DNA from 3 places in the Methylobacterium sp. 174MFSha1.1 genome. Region 3 is predicted to be linked to each of the others. Evidence: predicted binding sites of a transcription regulator. Region 3 holds the regulator's gene; each other region holds the start of a gene.

Region 1 (7,242 bases), on a different contig from region 3:
CGAGCCTCGCCGCGCTGGCGGCCTGCGCCGGCGGCGGCGCCGATTTCTACCCGACCAAGGGCGACGTGAAGCCCCATCCGGGGGTCGCCAAGGCGAAGAACCACCCGATCCAGGGCATCGACGTCTCGAAGTGGCAGGGGCCGATCGACTGGACCTCGGTCAAGGGCGCCGGCACCCAGTTCGCCTACATCAAGGCGACCGAGGGCGGCGACCACGTCGACGACCGCTTCCGCGAGAACTGGGACGGCGCCGGCCGGGCCGGCGTGCCGCGCGGCGCCTACCACTTCGTGTTCTGGTGCCGCTCGGCCAAGGACCAGATGGACTGGTTCAAGCGCAACGTCCCCAACGACCCGACCGCCCTGCCCCCGGTCCTCGACGTCGAGTGGAACGGCCACTCGCAGCTCTGCCCGAAGAAGCTGCCGAAGGCCCAGGCCCTCGCGATGACCGAATACATGCTCCGCGAGATGGAGGCCTATACCGGCAAGCGGCCGATTATCTACACCGACATCACGTTCCACAAGGACGTGCTGGAGGGCGAGCTGCCGGATTACCCGCACTGGGTCCGCTCCACCGCTGCCGAGCCGGAGCAGCGCTACGTCAACCGCGACTGGATGCTGTGGCAGTTCACCTCGACCGGCCGGGTGCCGGGCGTGCGCGGCGACGTCGACCGCAACGCCTTCTACGGCACCAAGGCCGAATGGGCCTCGTTCCTGGCGACCGATTGCGACCCGCGCCATCATCGCCGGCTCTCGGATGCAGGGCTCTGCACGGACAAGTGACGGCCACGCGGTAGCGAAGACGAAGAAGCCCGGTCCGCGACGAGCGGCCGGGCTTCTTGTTGTTTCATCACTGGTTTCCCGCAAGCGGACCGGCCGCCCTCAGTGTCATCCCGGGGCTCGCTGCAAGCGAGAACCCGGGATCCATAACCGCTGACGACGGAGAACGAGGCGGATCGCGTTCCGCCTCATCTTGAAGCGTCGGCGTTTATGGATCCCGGGTTCCGCTGCGCGGCCCCGGGATGACTTGGAGGGTGGCAGGTCCAGGGGCGGTTCGACAACGAGAAGTTTCCCGAACAGCCCCTCCCCCCGCTCAGCCGTTGCGGAAGGTGTAGCTGTAGCCGTTGAGCGCCGGCGCGCCGCCGAGATGGGCGTAGAGCACCTTCGAACCCTTGGGGAAGAACCCCTTCTGGACGAGGTCGATCATGCCCTGCATCGACTTGCCCTCGTAGACCGGGTCGGTGATCATCGCCTCGAGCCGGGCCGAGAGGCGGATCGCCTCGACCGTCTCCTTCGAGGGCACGCCGTAGACCGGGTAGGCGTACTCCTCCTTGATCACCACGTCGTCCTCGGTGATCTCGCCGGCACCGACGAGGGCGGAGGTGTTGCGGGCGATCTCGAGCACCTGCGCCCGGGTCTGGGCCGGCGTGCAGGAGGCGTCGATGCCGATCACGTTGCGGGCGCGGCCGTCGGGCTTGAAGCCGACCACCATGCCCGCATGGGTCGAGCCGGTGACGGTGCAGACCACGATATAGTCGAAGTGGAGGCCCATCTCGGCCTCCTGGCGGCGGACCTCCTCGGCGAAGCCGACATAGCCGAGCCCGCCGAACTTGTGCACCGAGGCGCCGGCCGGGATCGCGTAGGGCTTGCCGCCCTTGGCCTTCACGTCCTCGATCGCCTGCTTCCAGCTGTCGCGGATGCCGATGTCGAAGCCGTCGTCGACGAGCTGCGATTCGGCGCCCATGATGCGCGTCAGCATGATGTTGCCGACCCGGTCGTAGACCGCGTCCTCGTGCGGCACCCAGGCTTCCTGGATCACCCGGCACTTCATGCCGATCTTGGCCGCCACCGCCGCCACCATGCGGGTGTGGTTCGACTGCACGCCGCCGATCGACACCAGGGTGTCGGCGCCCGAGGCGATCGCGTCCGGCACGATGTATTCGAGCTTGCGCAGCTTGTTGCCGCCGTACGCTAACCCTGAGTTGCAGTCCTCGCGCTTGGCGTAGATCTGCACGTCGCCGCCGAGATGGGCGGTCAGGCGCGGCAGGTGCTCGATCGGGGTCGGGCCGAAGGTCAGGGGGTAGCGCTCGAACTGCGACAGCATCGATTGGGTCATCGCCGGGGTCCTGTCTGGAAGCCGTGACCGTTGTAGCAGGCCCCTGGCGGAAGGTGCTCTCGAAGTTGAACGAATTTTGGTGCGGACGGGCCTCTGAACCGGATCGTTATGCTACTGCCTTCCGTGAAACGGCCATTCGGCGGAAGGATCTTTCATGCCCGGCGGACTCGACCGCATCGATCTGAAAATTCTCCGTCTGCTGCAGGAGGATGGCCGCATCGGCAACGCCGAGCTCGCCAAGCGCGTCAACACCAGCCCGGCGACCTGCCACCGCCGCACCCAGCGCCTGTTCGACGAAGGGTATCTTCGCGGCGTGCGCGCCGTGGTGGCCCCCGAGCGGGTGGGGCGCGGCTCGCTGGTCCTCGTCGGCGTGGTGCTCGACCGTTCGACGCCCGAGGCCTTCTCGGCTTTCGAGGCCGCGGCCCTCGCCATGCCGACGCTCCTCGACTGCCACCTCGTCGCCGGCGACTTCGACTACTTCCTCAAGATCCGGGTCTCGGACATGACCGACTTCAACCGGATGCACAGCGAGATCCTGATCGCCCTGCCCGGGGTGCGCCAGACCCGGACCTTCTTCGTCATGAAGGAGGTGATCGACAACGCGCCCTTGAGCTTGTGAGGGAGCACGGCGCGGCACGGGCCGCGCAGCACGCCTATCGCGCCCGCTGCTGCGCCACGAGCGCCTCCGCCGCCTGGACGAGCGCGTGCCCGACGCCGTCCGGCCCGCCGCCATGGGTCTGGCTGATCGCGTAGGCCCCTTCCACGAGCAGGAGCAGGCCGTCGGCGAGCTGGCCGGGATCCCTCGCCCGCAGCGCCCCGGCGAGGTGCCGGAACCGCTCCCGCAACGCCGTCTTCGTGTCCCGCGCGATCTGCCGGCCGGGATGGTCCGGATCGGCGAACTCGGCGCAGAAGTTGATGAAGGGGCAGCCCCGGTATCCCTCCTGCGTCGTCCGCTCGACCAGGGAGGCCATGATCGCGCGGAGCCTCTCGTCCGGGTCGTCGTATCGGTCGAACGTCTCGTCCCAGCGTTCGAGAAACCGCCGCGACCGCTCCTCAAGGTAGGCGAGGACGAGGTCGTCCTTCGACGGGAAGCTGCGGTAGAGGCTGATCTTGGTGACCCCGGCCTCCTTGACGATGGCCTCGACGCCGACCGACCGGATTCCGTCGCGGTAGAACCGCTCGGCCGCGACCGCGAAGATCCTGTCGCGCGCCCGTGGCGGCCCCTTCGGCGCTTGATCCATCGTGGTTCCTCGATTGACATGTGACCGACCGGTTCGTACCACATTCGAGTCCGGATCTGCCATAGCGGCAGGTCCCTCCGATTCAAGTCACGGTGTCGCGCGTCGCCGCACCGGCGCGGCATCCGTTCTCGGACCAAAAACATCCTCTCCGCGTGGGAATCACGAGATGAAGCATTTCATCGTCGAGGCGACGTATCTCGTTCCGTTCGAGGCGGTTGCTCCTTTGATACCAAGCCACCGGGACTTCTTGAAGGATGGGTACGATCGTGGGCTTTTCCTATGCTCGGGGCCGAAGGAACCGCCGGTCGGTGGGTTCCTGGTGGCACGGGCCGAGAGCCGCGAAGACCTCGAAACGCTGTTCGAGGCCGAGCCGTTTCGCCGGGCCGGCGTCGCCCGCTTCACCTTCACGGAGTTCCGGCCGGTGATGCGGCAGGAATGGTGCGAGCCCTGGTTCACGGGCGAGCCGGCGTGATGCGGCCCTTCTCCGTGATCCTGGCCGAGGCGGCGTCGCGCAAGGGCGGCCTCGCGGCCCTGGAGGCGAAGCTCGGCGAGACGCCGGTCCTCCCGCGCGACCGGATCGCCGCTTTGCCCGATCACCGCATCCTGGCCGCGATGACGCGGCGCATCTTCAGCGCCGGCTTCTCCGCGCCGGTGATCGCCGCGAAATGGCCGGCCTTCGAGAGCGCCTTCCGGGACTTCGATCCGCAGGCCTGCGCGGCGCTGACCGACGAGGACATCGACGCCCTGGCCGCCGACCGGGGGATCGTCCGCAACCGCGCCAAGATCGATGCGGTGCGCGTCAACGCGGCCCTGCTGGTGGCACTCGCGCGCGAGCACGGCTCGGCCGCCCGATTCCTGGCTGACTGGCCCGAGGAGGACCTCGTCGGCCTGCTGCGGCTGTTGCAGGAGCGCGGCCGTCATCTCGGTGGCGATTCGGGCATGCGCGTCCTGCGGGCGATCGGCAAGCCGGCCTTCGTCACCACGAGGGACGTCGTCGCAGCGCTGATCCGGGAAGGCGTCGTCGCACGTGCGCCGAGTTCCGCCCGCGATCTGGCGCTGGTCCAGCGCGCCTTCAATCGGTGGTCCGCCGAATCGGGGCGCAATCTCACGGAGATCAGCCGTATCCTGGCGCTGAGCGTTCCGTCCTGAGCTAGCATTGACGGCGGAGCCGGCGCCGCGGTTGCTCCTGTACGCAGTTTGTTCTAGTCGTGAGGGCAGACTTGGCTCGGGCGCCCCCGCGCCCCATCTGGTCACCATCACGGTCGATGGGCTCTCCGAACGTCACGGGCTCCCGGCCGATCCCGGTCCCATCAAGCCTGGCCGTGTCGACCCCGGCCCGGAGCCCCTCTGCATGGCCTCTCTCGACAAGCTCTTCGACCGTTCCGCGGAGGGCCGCGTGATCGCGGTGCGGGGCGCCCGCGAGCACAACCTGAAGAACGTCGACCTGACGATCCCCCGCGACAAGCTCGTGGTGTTCACCGGGCTGTCCGGCTCAGGGAAATCGTCGCTCGCCTTCGACACCATCTACGCCGAGGGGCAGCGCCGCTACGTCGAATCGCTCTCGGCCTATGCGCGCCAGTTCCTCGAGATGATGGCGAAGCCCGACGTCGACCAGATCGACGGGCTGTCGCCGGCGATCTCGATCGAGCAGAAGACGACCTCGAAGAACCCGCGCTCGACGGTCGGCACCGTCACGGAGATCTACGACTACATGCGCCTCCTGTGGGCGCGGGTCGGCATCCCGTATTCGCCCGCGACCGGCCTGCCGATCGAGAGCCAGACCGTCAGCCAGATGGTCGACCGGGTGCTGGCGCTGCCCGAGAAGACCCGGCTCTACCTGCTGGCCCCCGTCGTGCGCGGCCGCAAGGGCGAGTACCGCAAGGAGATCGCCGAGTTCCAGAAGAAGGGCTTTCAGCGCCTGCGCATCGACGGCGAGTACTACGCCATCGACGACGTGCCGAAGCTCGACAAGAAGCTGAAGCACGACATCGACGTCGTGGTCGACCGAATCGTGGTGCGGGCGGACATGGCCTCGCGGCTGGCCGACTCGTTCGAGACCGCTTTGGACCTCGCCGACGGCATCGCGGTGGTGGCCTTCGCGGACACGCCCGAGGAAGGCGCCGTCCCGGATCCCATCACCTTCTCGTCGCGCTTCGCCTGCCCGGTCTCCGGTTTCACGATTCCCGAGATCGAACCGAGATTGTTCTCGTTCAACAATCCCTTCGGCGCCTGCCCGACCTGCGGCGGCATCGGCCACGAGATGCGGATCGACCCGACGCTGGTCATCGCCGACGAGGCCTTGAGCCTGTCGCGCGGCGCCGTCGCGCCCTGGGCGAAGTCGACCTCGCCCTATTACGGCCAGACCCTCGACGCGCTCGCGCGTCACTACCGCTTCCGCACCGACACGCCGTGGGGCAAGCTCACCGAGGCCGCCCGCCAGGTGGTGCTCTACGGCTCGGACGGCGACGAGATCCGCTTCGCCTACAATGACGGCTTGCGCGCCTACGAGGTCTCGAAGCCCTTCGAGGGCGTGATCCCGAACCTGGAGCGGCGCTACAAGGAGACCGACAGCGACGCGGCGCGCGAGGACATCGGCCGGTTCATGGGCGAGACGCCATGCTCGGCCTGCAAGGGCAAGCGGCTGAAGCCCGAGGCCCTGGCGGTGAAGATCGCGGGCTTCGACATCGGCGATTCCACGGTGCTCTCGGTGCGCGATGCCCATCGCTGGTTCGGCGAACTGCCCGGGCACCTGAGCCAGAAGCACAACGAGATCGCCGCCCGCATCCTGAAGGAGATCCGCGACCGGCTGACCTTCCTGGTCGATGTCGGCCTCGAATACCTCACGCTCGCCCGCGGCTCGGGGTCGCTGTCGGGCGGGGAGAGCCAGCGCATCCGGCTGGCCTCGCAGATCGGCTCGGGGCTGACCGGCGTCCTCTACGTTCTCGACGAGCCCTCGATCGGCCTGCACCAGCGCGACAACGAGCGGCTGCTCGGCACGCTCAAGCGCCTGCGCGACCTCGGCAATTCGGTGATCGTGGTCGAGCACGACGAGGATGCGATCCTGCAGGCCGACTACGTCGTCGATGTCGGTCCCGGCGCCGGCATCCATGGCGGGCAGATCGTGGCGAAGGGAACGCCGGCCGAGCTGCTGGCGGACGAGAACTCGCTCACCGCCCAGTACCTCACCGGCAAGCTCTCGGTGCGGGTGCCGAAGATGCGCCGGAAGGCCAAGCGCAACCCGGCCGCCAAGGTCGAGGCGCCCGAGTCCCAGATGTTGCGCCTCGTCGGCGCGCGGGGCAACAACCTGAAAGACGTGACCGCCGAGATCCCGCTCGGCACCTTCACCTGCATCACCGGGGTCTCCGGCGGCGGCAAGTCGACCCTCGTCGTCGACACGCTCTACAAGGCGGTGGCGCGCAAGCTCAACGGGGCGCTGGAGCACCCCGCCCCCCACGACCGGATCGAGGGGCTGGAGCACCTCGACAAGGTCATCGACATCGACCAGTCGCCGATCGGCCGCACCCCGCGCTCGAACCCCGCCACCTATATCGGCGCCTTCACGCCGATCCGCGACTGGTTCGCCGGCCTGCCAGAAGCCAAGGCGCGCGGCTACCAGCCCGGCCGGTTCTCGTTCAACGTCAAGGGCGGGCGCTGCGAGGCCTGCTCGGGCGACGGCGTGATCAAGATCGAGATGCACTTCCTGCCCGACGTCTACGTCACCTGCGACGTCTGCAAGGGCAAGCGTTACGACCGCGAAACCCTGGAGGTGAAGTACCGCGAGCGCTCGATCGCCGACGTGCTCGACATGACGGTGGAGGAGGCGGCCGAGCTGTTCAAGGCGGTGCCGGCGATCCGCGAGAAGCTCGAGACCCTGGCCCGGGTCGGCCTC
Region 2 (7,242 bases), on a different contig from region 3:
AGAGCGTGACGGTGAGCTGGTGCTCCGCAGCCCCGGAGGGCGCGAGGTGGCGCAGCCGCACGTCGGTGAGGCCAGCCTCGGAGAGCCAGCCGGCGACCTGCTCGGGGGCGAAGCCGAGGCGGCGGTGCGCCTCGTCCGCGCGGAGGAATTCGAGGCCGTGGGGCGCGAAATCGACCACCAGCAGGCGGCCGCCGGGCGCGACGAGGCGGGCGGCCTCGCGCAGGGCCCGGGCCGGGTCGTCGAGATAGTGCAGCACCTGATGGATCAGCACGAGGTCGAAGCTCGCCCGGCCGAAGGGCGGCGCGTGGATGTCGCCCTGGCGCAGGTCGATCCGGGTCAGGCCCTGGCGCTCCAGGTTGGCGCGGGCCACGGACAGCATGGCGTGGTTGGCGTCCAGCCCCGTGGCCCGGGCGGCCCGGGGCGCGAGCAGGCCGAGCATCCGCCCGGTGCCGGTGCCGAGATCGACGAGGCTGCCGATGGGCCCTCCACCCAGCACGTCGAGCACCGCCGCCTCGACGGTGGCCTCCGGCACGTGGAGCGAGCGCACCCGGTCCCATTGCGGCGCGAGCCGCGCGAAGAAGTTCTGGGCGGCCTCCGCGCGCTGGGCCCGCACCGCCTGGAGTCGGGCCCGGTCCTCGGAGAGCGGCGGCTCGGCGGCGTCGAGCGCCGCGACGAGGGGCGCCACCAGCCCCGCCGCGCCCTCGCGCAGGCGGAAGAACGCCCAGGCGCCCTCGCGGTGGCGCACCACCAGCCCGGCCTCGACCAGGAGCTTGAGGTGGCGCGAGATCCGCGGCTGCGACTGGCCGAGGATGTCGGTGAGGTCGGAAACCGACAGCTCGCCCTCGCCGAGCAGCACCAGGATGCGCAGGCGCGTCTCCTCCGCCGCGGCGCGCAGCACGCCCAGAGCATCGGCGAAGGGGACGGTGGCAGTCATATCGAGGGGCTCCTCGCCTCCGACTTGAAACATAAAGATATCTTTATGTGAGGAATGGGCAGGGCGCAAGCGGTGTTTCGGGAGGGTGCGTGACCGGCACCTGAGCGACCAGCCTAGCGGGGAACATGGGATCCGACCGTTGACCGCTCCGGTGCCCCTCCGGTATGTTCCCGCTTCGTTCGGGCTGCCCGCCCGTCCAGGAGCGACCCGCTTCCATGGCGCAGGCCACCTCCGCCGGTCGAGCGTCCGGCAAAACCCTCTTCTTCTTCGAGAAGCCCTCGGCGATGCGCCAGGTGCAGCGGTTCTTCCGCTCGCCCACCACAATCTGCGTCGCCGCCGAGGGCCATCTCCTGGAGGTGGCCGAGCCCGGGGAGATCCGGCCGGACTGGAAGCCCTGGCGCTTCGACGCGCTGCCGATCGCGATGGAGCGGCTGCCGGTCGCCCCCGGTCACGGCCGCTCGGGCCAGTCGCACGCCCCGAAGCTCGCGGCGATCCGGCAGGCGCTCGACGGGGTCGAGCGGGTGATCATCGCCACCGATCCGGGCCGCGAGGGCTCGATGATCGCCTGGGAGGTGCTGGAGCATCTCGGCTGGCACGGACGGGTCGACCGGCTGCGGCTGGGCGCCCTCGACGAGATCTCGATCCGCCGGGCCTTCGGGCTGCTGGCGCGCGAGGACGATTCCGGCGAGCGCGACTACGCCGCCTATCTCGAGGCTCTGTGCCGGCAATACGAGGATTGGCATCTCGGCCTCAACGGCACGCGGGCGGTGTCCCTGCGCCTGCGCCCGCCGGCCTTCCGCGAGCCGTGGCGCTTCGGCGGGGTGCAGACGCCGACGCTCGCCATCCTCGCCGACCTCGAGGAGCGCATCCGCAACTTCGTGCCGCGGGACTTCTACAAGATCGCCCTGCCGGTGACGACGGAGAGCGGCGCGAGCCTGACTCTCTGGCACGCGCCGAAGGACAAGATCTTCGAGGTCAAGGACGCCGAGGCGATCCGCGACGCGGCCGTGGGCTGGGCCGGCCCGCTCGCGGTGGTCCAGAAGGACGTGCGCCGGGCGCCGCCGAAGCTCTTCTCGAAGGACACCCTGGCGCGAGCCTGCGCCAAGCGCTTCGGTTGGGACCCGCAGGTCACGGCGCGCCACGCGCAGGCGCTCTACGACAAGGGGTTCCTCAGCTATCCCCGCACCGAATCGGTGCACCTGCCCGAATCGCAGGCCAAGGATGCCGGCGCGGTGCTCGCGGCGATCGCCCCCGTCGACAAAGATCTGGCCGCACACAACCCCGCGACCCCGCAGATCCGCCGCGGGCCGAAGGGCCACTACGTCAAGGATCCGGGCGAGCACCACGCCATCGTGCCGCTGCGCAAGGTGCCGGGGCCGGGCGACGTCGCGCCCGACGCGCTGAAGCTCTGGCTGCTCGTCGCGAAGAACTTCCTCGCCGCCCACATGGCCGACGGGATCGACGCGCGCACCACGGTCACTGCCGACGTCCCGACGCCGCTGGGCGCGAAGCGCTTCGTCATCACCGGCAGCGTGGTGAAGGTGCCGGGCTGGCGCGCCCTCTACGGCACCGAGGCCGACGAGGACGAGGTCGTGCCCGGCAAGGCCAAGGCCGACGACGAGCCGACCACCGGCCGCCTGCCGCCGGTCCGCGACGGCGAGGCTGGCACCGGCGGGAAGCCCAGGATCGAGACCGCCCGGACCGAGCCGCCCCGCCGCATCACCCGGGGCGAGTTGCCGGTGGTGATGGGCCGGCTGATCGACCAGATCGAGGATCCCGCCCTGAAGCGGGCGCTGGAGAACCCCGCCAACCCGACCGAGCCGAAGGGCCTCGGCACCGCGGCGACCCGCGACGCGGTGCTGCCGAAGCTGATGAAGAGCCACTACGTCACGCTGCTGAAGGGCAAGGATCCGGCGATCACCGTGACGGAGGTCGGCCTCGCCTTCGTCGCCGCGGTGCGCCGGGTCTTTCCGGCCTATGGCGACCCGGTCGGGCGGGCGGTGTTCGAATCGGAGCTGGCCGAGATCGGTCGGGCGACGACGAAGGACGAGGCCCTGCGCCGGGCGAACGCCTTCCGCCAGCGCACCCGCGAGCGGGTCGAGGCCTTGATCGGTGCGGTCTCGGGCGCCGAGCGTCTGGCCGTCGAGAGCATGGCGATCGCGGGCGAGGCCCCGCCCCGCGGCGGCCGCGCGCCGACCGCCGCGATGGTGTCGTTCGCGACCTCGCTCGCCGCCCGCAAGGGCATCCCCCTCCCCCCTGAAGCCAAGCGGGATGCCGGCGCCTGCCGGGTCTTCCTCAACACCCATGCGGGGCCGAAGATGGCGCCGTCCGGCGACGGCGCGACCCGTCCCCCGACCCCGGCGATGCTGCGCTTCGCCGCCTCGCTCGCCCGGGCGAAGCGCCTGGAGGCACTGCCACCCGAGATCGAGACCGATTTCGCCGCCTGCCGCGCCTTCCTCGACGCCCATGCGGGTGGCGACGGGCCCCGCTCCGACGCCCGGGCGGCCCCCGCCCGCGAGGCCGCCACCCGGGAGAATTCGGCGAAGAAGCCCCGCACCCGCAATCCGCGCAGCCCGGCGAGTCCGGGCCGCGCGCCCCGCCGTCGGCGGGCGGCGGAGGGGTGACGGCGACGCGCCGGGCGCCGGCAAACAATCGCCCGCGCGCCCGTACGAGACGGCTGGACAGGCGATCCGAGCGTCTCTATACCCCCGCTCAACGCCGCTGCCCCGCGCAGCCGGCGGGCCCGGGTAGCTCAGTTGGTAGAGCATGCGACTGAAAATCGCAGTGTCGGCGGTTCGACTCCGTCCCCGGGCACCACTTCCTCGTCCCTGACGTGAGTGGTGCCGTCCTGAGACCAGGACGATCTCTGGTGCTTGGACCGTCGCCCTGCGCGGCCGGTGCGCCCGGGTAGCTCAGTTGGTAGAGCATGCGACTGAAAATCGCAGTGTCGGCGGTTCGACTCCGTCCCCGGGCACCATTCCTCCAGACGAATGCTTCGGCTTTCCATCGATAGACCCGGCCCTGACTTGTTGCTGCGGCGATCGGCGGGGGAAAGACGGTCGCCTGACCCTTTTAGTTAAGGTGACATTCGCCAGACTCTGCGGCATTGCGCGGGATGAGACGGTTTCCGCTTAATCCGGTCAAATGAAGATTGAGCGAGCCTCGTCTTCCCCTTGTGGCAGGGATGTCCGAGGAAACGACATAGCGCGGGGCTTTCCCCTCCCCCCTCTGCGGGGGAGGGTGCCCGGCAAAGCCGGGCGGGAGAGGGGCAGCGCGACGCTGATCCAGCTCGGGCCCTTCAAAACGGCTCAGCCATATCCGGAAGCGGCGTCCCCTCTCCCGACCCCTGCTGACGCAGGGGCCACCCTCCCCCGCAGAGGGGGAGGGGAAAAGCCTGCGGCTCTTCTGTTCCTCGGACAGCCCCTACACTTGTGGGGATGGGGTGCGTCCGCTTCCAATCTCTGTGCACTTCGGTCGGATAGGCGCTCAGCGTTCCCTGGAACCCTGCTTCGAGGCCCCTGCATTCACTTCCACGGCGTGAGGGCGCAGGTGGGATCGCCGAGATCCGATCGCCTCGATCATACCCGCGGGCTCACCCGAACCGGCGCCACCGAACAGGCGAGCACCCGCGAGCAACCTCCGTCGCCGTAGACCGTGCGACGCACCACACCGCCCCTTGCCTCCCACGCCCGCCGCCGCCACAACGCCGGCCATGCTCCGCGTGAACGACCTCACCTACCGGATCGGCGACCGCCTGATCCTCGACCAAGCCGGCTTCGCCCTGCCCGAACGGGCGCGGGTCGGGATCGTCGGCCGCAACGGCGCCGGCAAGACCACTTTGTTCCGCATCATCCAGGGCGAAATCCCCACGGAAGGCGGTACGATCGGGCTGCCGAAGGGCACGCGGGTCGGCGGCGTCGCCCAGGAGGCGCCGGCCGGCCCCGAGACCCTGCACGCGGTGGTGCTCGCCGCCGACACCGAGCGGGCGCGGCTGCTCGCCGAGGCCGAGACAGCCGATGGCTTGCGCCGGGCCGAGATCGAGACCCGGCTCGTCGACATCGACGCCCACTCGGCCCCGGCCCGGGCCGCCGCGATCCTGCACGGCCTCGGCTTCGACGCGGAGGCGCAAGCGCGGCCCTGCTCCGACTTCTCCGGCGGCTGGCGGATGCGGGTGGCGCTCGCCGCGGTGCTGTTCTCCGAGCCGGACCTGCTGCTGCTCGACGAGCCGACCAACTACCTCGACATCGAAGGGACGCTCTGGCTCTACGACTACCTCGAGCGCTATCCCCGCACCGCGCTGATCATCAGCCACGACCGCGACCTGCTCGACACCTCCGTCGACCACATCCTCCACCTCGACCGCGGCAAGCTCACGCTCTATCGCGGCGGCTACACCTCCTTCGCCCGCCAGCTCGCCGAGAAGCGGATGCTCCAGGCCAAGGCGCGGGTGAAGCAGGAGGCCGAGCGCGCCCATCTCCAGAGCTTCGTCGACCGCTTCAAGGCCAAGGCCACCAAGGCGCGCCAGGCCCAGTCGCGGATGAAGCGCCTCGCCAAGATGGAGCCGATCGCGGCGCTCATCGAGGACGACGTGCCGGTGATCCACCTGCCGAGCCCGGAGCGCGCCCTCTCCCCGCCTCTCGTCGCGATGGAGCGGGTCCAGGCCGGCTATCCCGACCGCACGGTGCTGACCGGCCTCAACCTGACGCTCGCCCCCGACGACCGGGTGGCGCTGCTCGGCGCCAACGGCAACGGCAAGTCGACCTTCTGCAAGCTCATCGGCGGCCGGCTCGATCCGCTCTCGGGCGAGGTGCGGCGCTGGGGCAAGATGAACGTCGCCTACTTCGCCCAGCACCAGCTCGACGAGCTGCGGCCTGCCGAGAGCGCCTACGCCCACGTGCGCGACCTGATGCCGGACGTGCCGGAGGCGAAGGCCCGCGCGGCGGCCGCCCGCCTCGGCTTTCCCGGCCACAAGGCCGACACCCCGGTCTCGCAGCTCTCCGGCGGCGAGAAGGCGCGGCTGCTGATGGGGCTCGCGGCCTTCAACGGCCCGCACCTGCTGATCCTCGACGAGCCCACCAACCACCTCGACATCGAGAGCCGCCAAGCCCTCGTCGAGGCGATCAACGACTACGAGGGCGCGGTCATCCTGGTGAGCCACGACCGCTTCCTGGTCGAGGCCTGCGCCGACCGGCTCTGGCTCGTGGGCAACGGTACCGTGAAGCCGTTCGACGGTGACATGGACGATTACCGCCGCCTGGTGCTCGCCGGCCCCGATACGGACGCGCCGAAGAGCCAGGACTCCACCGGCGGCGCCAAGGCCGTGGAGCGCCGCTCCAACGCCGAGCGCCGGGCGGCCCTCGCCCCCCTGCGCCGCAAGCTCGAGGCGGTGGAGGCGCGCATGTCCAAGCTCTCGGCGGCCATCGCCAAGATCGACGCGGCCCTCGCCGACGGCACCGCCTTCCGCACCGACGCCGCCAAGGCCGGCGAGCTCGCCCGCATGCGCGCGGAGGCCGCCTCGGCTTTGGGCACCGCGGAGGAGGAGTGGCTGATGGTGAGCGGGGAGCTGGAGGCGGACGGATGACGGAGGCTGGCAGCACGGCCGGCTACGCCGCGGAGGCCGAGGCGCTGGTCTCGCGCTACGAGAGCATCGCCTTCTCGGACATCCACGCGGCGATCCTGCCGCTCCTGCCCGCGCCGCCGGGCCACGTCCTCGACATCGGGGCCGGGACCGGACGCGACGCGGCGGGCTTCGCCGCCCTCGGCTACCGGGTGACCGCCGTCGAGCCGACCGCCGAGCTGCGCCGGCGGGCAATTGCCCTGCATCCCTCGCCGCTGATCGACTGGCTCGATGACGGCCTGCCCGACCTGCCGGCGCTTGCCGGGCGGGCTGCGGCCTTCGACGTCGTGATGCTCACCGCCGTCTGGATGCATCTCGACCCGGCCGAGCGCCACCGCGCGATGCCGCGCCTCGCCGCCCTGCTGCGGCCCGGCGGCGTGGCGGCCCTGTCGCTGCGCCACGGCCCGGTGCCGCCCGGGCGCCGGATGTTCGACGTCTCCGCCGCCGAGACGATCGCGCTGGCCGAGGCGCACGGCCTGCGCTGCCTCCTGCGCCGGACGGACGGGGATGCCCAGCTCCGCCGGCCCGGTGTGACCTGGGACCGGGTGGCTTTCGTCAAGGACGGCGTCCGTGAGGGCATTCCGGGGCTTCACGCGCCCGGGACGATCGCCTAGGGCGGGGCCATATTTCCCTTACCGGCCCGAATCCTCATGACCACCCCCTCCTACGTCCTCTCCCTCTCCTGCACCAA
Region 3 (7,242 bases):
GGAGCATCACGACAGTCGAGGGGCTCGCCGGCCCCTGCGCGCCGGAGGGCGGCGTGCCCGACGCGCTGCACCCGGTGCAGGCGGCCTTCGTCGCCGCGCAAGCGTTCCAGTGCGGCTTCTGCACCTCCGGGATGGTGATGACGGCGGCCGCCCTCGACCAGGGCCAGCGGCGGGACCTGCCGGCGGCGCTGAAGGGCAACCTCTGCCGCTGCACCGGCTACCGGTCGATCGCCGACGCGATCGCGGCGATCTCGCCCGGGATCGCGGGGATCGACGGTGTTGCTCCGCCGGGATGCGGGCACAGCGCGCCGGCCCCGGCCAGCGCCGCCCTGGTGAGCGGCCGGGCGCGCTACACCCTCGACCTCGACGTGCCCGGCGCCCTGCACCTGAAGGTGCTGCGCTCGCCCCACGCCCATGCCCGTATCCTGCGCATCGACGCGAGCGCCGCCCTGGCACTCCCCGGGGTGGTGCGGGTGCTCACCCACGCCGACGCGCCGGATCGGCTGTTCTCCACCGCCCGGCACCAGAACCCCGGCGACGACGCCAGCGACACGCGGGTGCTCGATCCGGTGCTGCGCTTCGTCGGCCAGCGCGTCGCGGCGGTGATCGCCGAGAGCGAGGCGGCGGCGGAGGCCGGCTGCCGGGCCCTGCGCGTCGACTACGCGGTGCTGCCGGCCTGCCTCGATCCCGAGCGCGCCCTCGACCCCGACGCAGCCCTCGTCCACGGCGCGCGCCCGACCGGCGAGGACGCGCCCCCGCTGCACCCCCATCCCAACCTCGCCGCCGAGGCCCATGGCGAGGTCGGCGACGTCGCGGCCGGCCTCGCCGCGGCGGAGGTGGTGCACGAGGGCACCTACTGGTCGCAGCGGGTCCAGCACGCGCATCTCGAGACCCACGCGGCGATCGGCTGGCGCGATCCGATTGGGCGCCTCGTCATCCGCTCCAGCACCCAGGTGCCGTTCCTCACCCGCGACGCGCTGTGCGCCCTGTTCGATCTCCCGCGCGAAAAGGTCCGGGTCGAGTGCGGCCGGGTCGGCGGCGGCTTCGGGGGCAAGCAGGAGATGCTGACCGAGGACTTGGTGGCGCTCGCCGTCATGGCGACCGGCCGGCCGGTGCGCTGGGAGCTGACCCGCGCCGAGCAGTTCACCGCCACCACCACCCGCCACCCGATGCGGGTGCGGGTGCGCCTCGGGGCCCGCCGCGACGGTACCCTGACGGCGATCGCCCTCGACGTGCTGTCGAATACCGGCGCCTACGGCAACCATGCCGGCGGCGTGCTGCATCACGGCTGCAACGAGGTGATCGCGGTCTACGCTTGCGCCAACAAGCGGGTCGACGGCACCGCCGTCCACACCCACACCCTGCCGGCCGGCGCGTTCCGGGGCTACGGGTTGAGCCAGACCATCTTCGCGGTCGAATCCGCCATGGACGAGCTCGCCCGGGCGCTCGGCCTCGATCCGGTCGAGCTGCGGCGGCGCAACGTGATCCGCCCCGGCGACCCGATGGTCTCGACGAGCCTGGAGCCGCACGACGTCCGGTACGGCAGCTACGGCCTCGACCAATGCCTCGACCGGGTCGCCGAGGCCCTGTCCACGCCCCCTCCCCCCGCGCCGCCGGGCTGGCGCACGGGATCCGGCATGGCGCTCGCGATGATCGACACGATCCCGCCCCGCGGTCATTTCGCGCAAAGCCGCATCGCCCTCGACGCGGACGGGCACTACGCCCTGCGCGTCGGCACGGTCGAGTTCGGCAACGGCACCTCGACGGTGCACGGCCAGATCGCCGCGGAAGCGTTGGGCACCACGCCCGACCGGATCGCCCTGCGCCAGGGCGACACCGACGCCGTCGGGCACGATACCGGCGCCTATGGCAGCACCGGCATCGTGGTGGCCGGCCAGGCGACCCTGCGCGCCGCCGAAGGCCTGGCCGCGACCCTGCGCGAGCGCGCCGCCGCCCGCCTCGGGGTCGATCCCGCCGCCTGCCGGCTCGACGGCGCCTTCGCCGTCTCGGGCGAGGCGCGGGTGCCGCTCGCCGAGCTCGGCCCCGCGGAGGCTCTCGGGCACGCCGACGGCTCGCCGCGCTCGGTGGCGTTCAACGTCCAGGGCTTCCAGGTAGCGGTGCATCCGGGGACGGGCGAGGTGCGCATCCTGCGGAGCGTCCACGCGGCGGATGCGGGACGGGTGATGAACCCGGTGCAGTGCCGCGGCCAGATCGAGGGCGGCGTCGCCCAGGCGCTCGGCGCGGCGCTCTACGAGGACCTGCGGATCGACGAGGAGGGCCGGGTCGCGACCCCGTCGTTGCGCACCTACCACGTCCCGGCCATCGCCGACGTGCCGCGCACCGAGGTGATCTTCGCCGACACCCATGACACGGTCGGGCCGCTCGGCGCCAAGTCGATGAGCGAGAGCCCGTTCAACCCCGTGGCGGCGGCGCTCGCCAACGCCATCCGGGACGCGACCGGCGCGCGGCTGACCGCGACGCCCTTCGCGCCCGACCGGATCTACCGACAGATCAGCGACGCGACCCAGAGCGGCAAGGAGGCGAGATGGACCTGAAGCGCGACGACCGGCTGACCCGACCGACCGGTCCCTCTCACGGAGGGTTCCTGGAGCGCACCTTCGCGCTCTCGGCCCACGGCACCACTGTGCGCACGGAGCTGCTCGCCGGGCTGACCACCTTCCTGACGATGGCCTACATCGTCTTCGTCAACCCCAACATCCTCGGCGATGCCGGGATGCCCAAAGGGGCGGTGTTCGTCGCCACCTGCCTCGTCGCAGCGATCGGCTCGCTGGTGATGGCGTTCTACGCCAACTACCCGATCGCGCTCGCCCCCGGCATGGGGCTCAACGCCTACTTCGCCTACGTGGTGGTGCTCCAGATGGGGTACACCTGGCAGGCGGCGCTCGGGGCGGTGTTCATCTCCGGCCTGCTCTTCATGGTCGTCACGCTGACGGGCCTGCGCCGGATCATCGTCGAGGGCATCCCGCGCTCGATGCGGATCGCCATCACGGTTGGCATCGGGCTCTTCCTGGCGATCATCGCGCTCAAGAGCGCGGGCGTGGTGGCGGCGAGCCCGGCGACCTTCGTCACCCTCGGCGACCTGCACAAGCCGAGCACGGTGCTGGCGGTGCTGGGTTTCCTGATCGTCGCGGTGCTCTCGGTGCGCAAGGTGCGGGGTGCGCTGCTGGCCGGCATCCTGACGGTCACGGCGTTGAGCTTCGTCGTCGCCGACAACACCTTCCAGGGCATCGCCTCGCTGCCGCCCTCGATCGCCCCGACCCTGTTCGCCCTCGACATCAAGGGCGCGCTGTCGGGCGGGTTGCTCAACGTGATCCTGGTGTTCTTCCTGGTCGAGCTGTTCGATGCCACCGGCACCCTGATGGGCGTCGCCAACCGGGCGGGCCTCCTCACGGAGGGCAAGATGGAGCGCCTCGACAAGGCCTTGATGGCGGATTCGTCCTCGATCTTCGTCGGCTCGCTGCTCGGCACGTCGAGCACCACGGCGTATCTCGAGAGCGCGTCCGGCGTCGAGGAAGGCGGGCGCACCGGGCTCACCGCCGCGACGGTGGCGGTGCTGTTCCTCGCCTGCCTGTTCTTCGCGCCGCTCGCCGGCTCGGTCCCGACCTACGCCACGGCGCCGGCCCTGTTCTACGTCGCCTGCCTGATGCTGCACGAGCTGGTCGATCTCGACTGGGACGACCTGACCGAAGTACTGCCGGCCTGCGTCACCGCGCTGCTCATGCCCTTCACCTACTCGATCGCCAATGGCGTCGCCTTCGGCTTCATCACCTACGCGGTGATCAAGCTGCTCACCGGCCGCTTCCGCGACGTGAAGCCGGTGGTGTGGGTGATCGCGGGCGTGTTCCTGTTCAAGTTCGTGGCGACGGGCAGCGCACATTGAGGGGATGGAAGTCGTGACGACCGCCGGCGGGCCGATCGACTTCCGAAAATCATCGCCCGGAAGTCGAATCACCGGTTGAGTGTCCCCCAAACGGAGGACGCCCAGTCGATCCGGAACGCTGATCATGCGATTGGGCGCCTCGGTCGAGCGGGACTCGTCGCGACATCGCGCCCTTTCGTCGAGAGGGCTTCATGGACCAGACCAGCCGCCGCGTCTTCCTCGGAGCCCTGGCCGCGGGCAGCAGCTTCGCCGTCGGCGGCGCCTTCGCCGCGGCCGATGACGGTCACGCCGCCGGCGCCGACGTCGCCCCGGCCGGCACCTTCCTGCGCACGATTCCCCACAAGGCGGGGGCGGCGCCGGCCTTCACCATCTCGCTCGACGCCGGGCCGATCAAGGCGACCTCGGGCGGCTGGGCCCGCGACGTCACGACCCGCCAGCTCCCCATCGCCACCGGGATCGCCGGCGCGCACCTGTTCCTCAACCCGGGCGGCGTGCGCGAGATGCATTGGCACACCTCCGCCGAGTGGGGCTACATCGTCGCCGGGCATTGCCAGGCGACGGTGATCGACGCCGCCGGCGAGATGGAGGTCGTCAACTTCGCGCCCGGGGACACCTGGTACTTTCCCGGCGGCCACGCCCACGCGATCCAGTCCCTCGGGACCGAGCCGTGCCACGCGATCCTCGCCTTCGACGACGGCCTCTACGGCGAGCACGGCACCTTCGGGCTCTCCGACTGGATGAGCCGCCTCGATCCGGCGATCCTCGGCCACGCCCTCGGCGTGCCGGAGGCGACGCTGGCAGCCCTGCCCCCGGGCGAGACCTACATCATGCAGGGCCCCGTCCTGCCCCTCGACGCCCCGGCCGCGCGGGCCGAGCGGCCGCTCGCGCCGTCGCGGTCGCATCGCTACGGGCTGGCGGGGAGCGACACGATCGTGGATGCCGCCGGCAGCACGATGCGGGTGGCGCCCGCGAGCGCCTTCCCGGTCTCGGCGGGGATGACGGGTCTCCTCGTGCGGCTCGCGCCCGGCGCGATCCACACCCCGCACTGGCATCCGGGCGCGAACGAGTGGCACTACGTCCTGCGGGGGCGCACCCGCGTGACCCTGTTCGGGCCGGACAAGCGCCTGGCCGTGGCGGAGCTGGGCCCGGGCGACTGCGCCTACATCCCGCGGGCCTGCGGGCATTCCGTCGAGAATATCGGGACCGGGACGGCCGAGATCGTCGGCGTGCACGACAGCGGGGTCTACAGCGAGACGTCGCTGGCGGGCTGGCTCGCCCAGGCGCCGCGCCACCTGCTCGCCGCCAATCTCGGCCTCGACGAGCAGGCCGCCGCCGGCTTCCCGACGGCGTCGCGGGTCTTCAGCCGGACCGCCTGAGGGCGCGGGCGGCTCACGAGGATTCTGAAGGAGGACGGGGCGGGCCGGCATCCGGTCCGCCCCGTCCTGTCCTTCAATACTTGCGGACGAGGCTCACCAGCCGGCCCTGGATCCGCACCCGGTCCGGCCCGAGCACCCGGGTCTCGTAGGCCGGGTTGGCGGCTTCCAGCGCGATCGAGGAGCCGCGGCGGCGCAGGCGCTTGAGGGTCGCCTCCTCGTCGTCGATCAGCGCCACGATGATGTCGCCGGTATTGGCGGTCTCCTGGCGACGGATCACCACGAGGTCGCCGTCGAGGATGCCGGCCTCGATCATCGAGTCGCCGCGCACCTCGAGCGCGTAGTGCTCGCCGCTGGCGAGGAAGTCCGGCGACATCGCCACCGAGCGGCTCTGGCTCTGGATCGCCGAGATCGGCGTACCGGCGGCGATCCGGCCCATCACCGGCACGCTGACCGACTGGCCGCTCTCGTCCGACGCCATCGTCATCGCGGGGATGCCGGCGGGCCGCTTCGGCTCGTGGGCGCGCCCGCCCTCGACCACGCTGGGGTTGAACCGCACGACCTCGGCGGTCGGCACGGGCGCGGCCGCCACGGGCCCGGTCACCGCGTCGGGGATGCGGATCACCTCGATCGCCCGGGCCCGGTTCGGCAGACGGCGCAGGAAGCCGCGCTCCTCCAGCGCCGTGATCAGCCGGTGGATGCCCGATTTCGATTTGAGATCGAGGGCGTCCTTCATCTCGTCGAAGGACGGGGGGACGCCCGTCTCGCGCATTCTCTGCTGAATGAAGCGGAGCAGGTCCAACTGCTTACGCGTGAGCATGTGACACTCTCATCCCCGCGCTGGCGCGCTCCGGAAACAAATCGCGAACATGGTAAGCGTTCCGCAAGTGTTCCGCAAGCGGGTCTGGAACTGCGGCGCCCGTGGGGCGGAAATATATCCGCGCAACAGGGAAGACCCGGGCATCGTCTCCGATCACTGGGCATCCTGCATCGCCGAGGCACCGCCCGAAGCAGGACCAGTTCCTCGATCCGCCTCAGAGTTTTCGGACCGGTCAGCGCACAGGAGGTGCCCAGATCTCGAGGGCGGCGGTGTCGACGGCGCGCGGCAGCAGCCCCTCGGCGCGGAACGCGTCGGCGATCGTCTGCTGCTCGGAGAGCCCGTCCCGGGTGACGGGCTCGACCCGATAGCTGCGATGGGCGTTCGCCGCCAGGACGATCTCGGGATCGAGCTTCCAGAGCGCGGCGAGGCGCGCGGCGGCCTCGGCCGGGTTCGCCTTCACCCAGGCCCCGGTCTGCGCCAGCTTGCCGAACAGGAGGCCGAGCACCGGCCCGTTCGCCGCCGCGTAAGCGTCGGCGGCGAGGTAGTAGCGCTTGTAGAGCGACAGCCCGGCCCCGTCGCGCAGGACCCGCGCGCCGGCCTGCTTGTGCGCCGCGGTCAGGAACGGGTCCCAGGCGGCCCAGGCCTCGACGCCCCCGCTCTCCAGCGCGGCCCGCCCGTCGGCCGGGCTCAGGTACGCCGGCACGATGCTGCGGAAGGACAGGCCGGCCTCCTTGAGTGCGGCGAGGACCAGGAAGTGGTTGCCCGCCCCCTTGGTGACCGCGATCCGCTTGCCCTTGAGGTCGGCCACGGAGCGGAGGCCCGAATCCTTCGGTACCAGGATTCCTTGGGCTTCGGGCGAAGCCGCCTCCTGCGCGAGGTAGGTGATGCGCGCGCCGGCCGCCTGCGCGAAGACCGGCACCGTGTCGGCGACGTCGGCCGAGACGTCGATCGAGCCGGCGTTGAGCGCTTCCATGATCGGCAGGCCGCTGGTGAATTCGTGCCAGGACAGGCCGACGCCCTGCGCCGACAGGGCCTGTTCCAGGCTGCCGTCCTGGCGCAGCAGGGCGATCAGCGTCGAGGAGCGCTGGTACCCGATGCGCAGCGGTGCGGCGGCCCGGACGGGGCGGCTCAAGGCGGCCGAGGCGGCG

The links. The regulator LexA, encoded in region 3, represses DNA repair genes until DNA is damaged. The targets are predictions, from matches to a motif close to TGTTCNNNNTGTGTTCNG.
Region 1: uvrA (excinuclease ABC subunit UvrA) is a predicted target of LexA. The motif match lies at 4,541-4,558, and genes of this name have one in related genera.
Region 2: BM430_RS08670 (type IA DNA topoisomerase) is a predicted target of LexA. The motif match lies at 1,100-1,117, and genes of this name have one in related genera.

Annotation. Positions count from the first base shown of each region.
Region 1 covers NZ_FPCB01000009.1:90,121-97,362, forward strand. The annotation lists gene BM430_RS08120 (glycoside hydrolase family 25 protein) at 1-779, shown strand, start outside; gene BM430_RS08125 (1-aminocyclopropane-1-carboxylate deaminase) at 1,090-2,100, opposite strand; gene BM430_RS08130 (Lrp/AsnC family transcriptional regulator) at 2,267-2,731, shown strand; gene BM430_RS08135 (TetR/AcrR family transcriptional regulator) at 2,766-3,353, opposite strand; gene BM430_RS08140 (YciI family protein) at 3,520-3,825, shown strand; gene BM430_RS08145 (DNA-3-methyladenine glycosylase I) at 3,825-4,502, shown strand; gene uvrA (excinuclease ABC subunit UvrA) at 4,705-7,242, shown strand, end outside.
Region 2 covers NZ_FPCB01000009.1:209,519-216,760, forward strand. The annotation lists gene BM430_RS08665 (ArsR/SmtB family transcription factor) at 1-934, opposite strand, end outside; gene BM430_RS08670 (type IA DNA topoisomerase) at 1,150-3,558, shown strand; tRNA gene BM430_RS08675 (tRNA-Phe) at 3,676-3,751, shown strand; tRNA gene BM430_RS08680 (tRNA-Phe) at 3,836-3,911, shown strand; gene BM430_RS08685 (ABC-F family ATP-binding cassette domain-containing protein) at 4,647-6,515, shown strand; gene BM430_RS08690 (class I SAM-dependent methyltransferase) at 6,512-7,165, shown strand; gene purU (formyltetrahydrofolate deformylase) at 7,202-7,242, shown strand, end outside.
Region 3 covers NZ_FPCB01000054.1:13,253-20,494, reverse strand. The annotation lists gene BM430_RS30835 (molybdopterin-dependent oxidoreductase) at 1-2,555, shown strand, start outside; gene BM430_RS30830 (NCS2 family permease) at 2,546-3,901, shown strand; gene BM430_RS30825 (cupin domain-containing protein) at 4,093-5,277, shown strand; gene lexA (transcriptional repressor LexA) at 5,351-6,094, opposite strand; gene BM430_RS30815 (aliphatic sulfonate ABC transporter substrate-binding protein) at 6,327-7,242, opposite strand, start outside.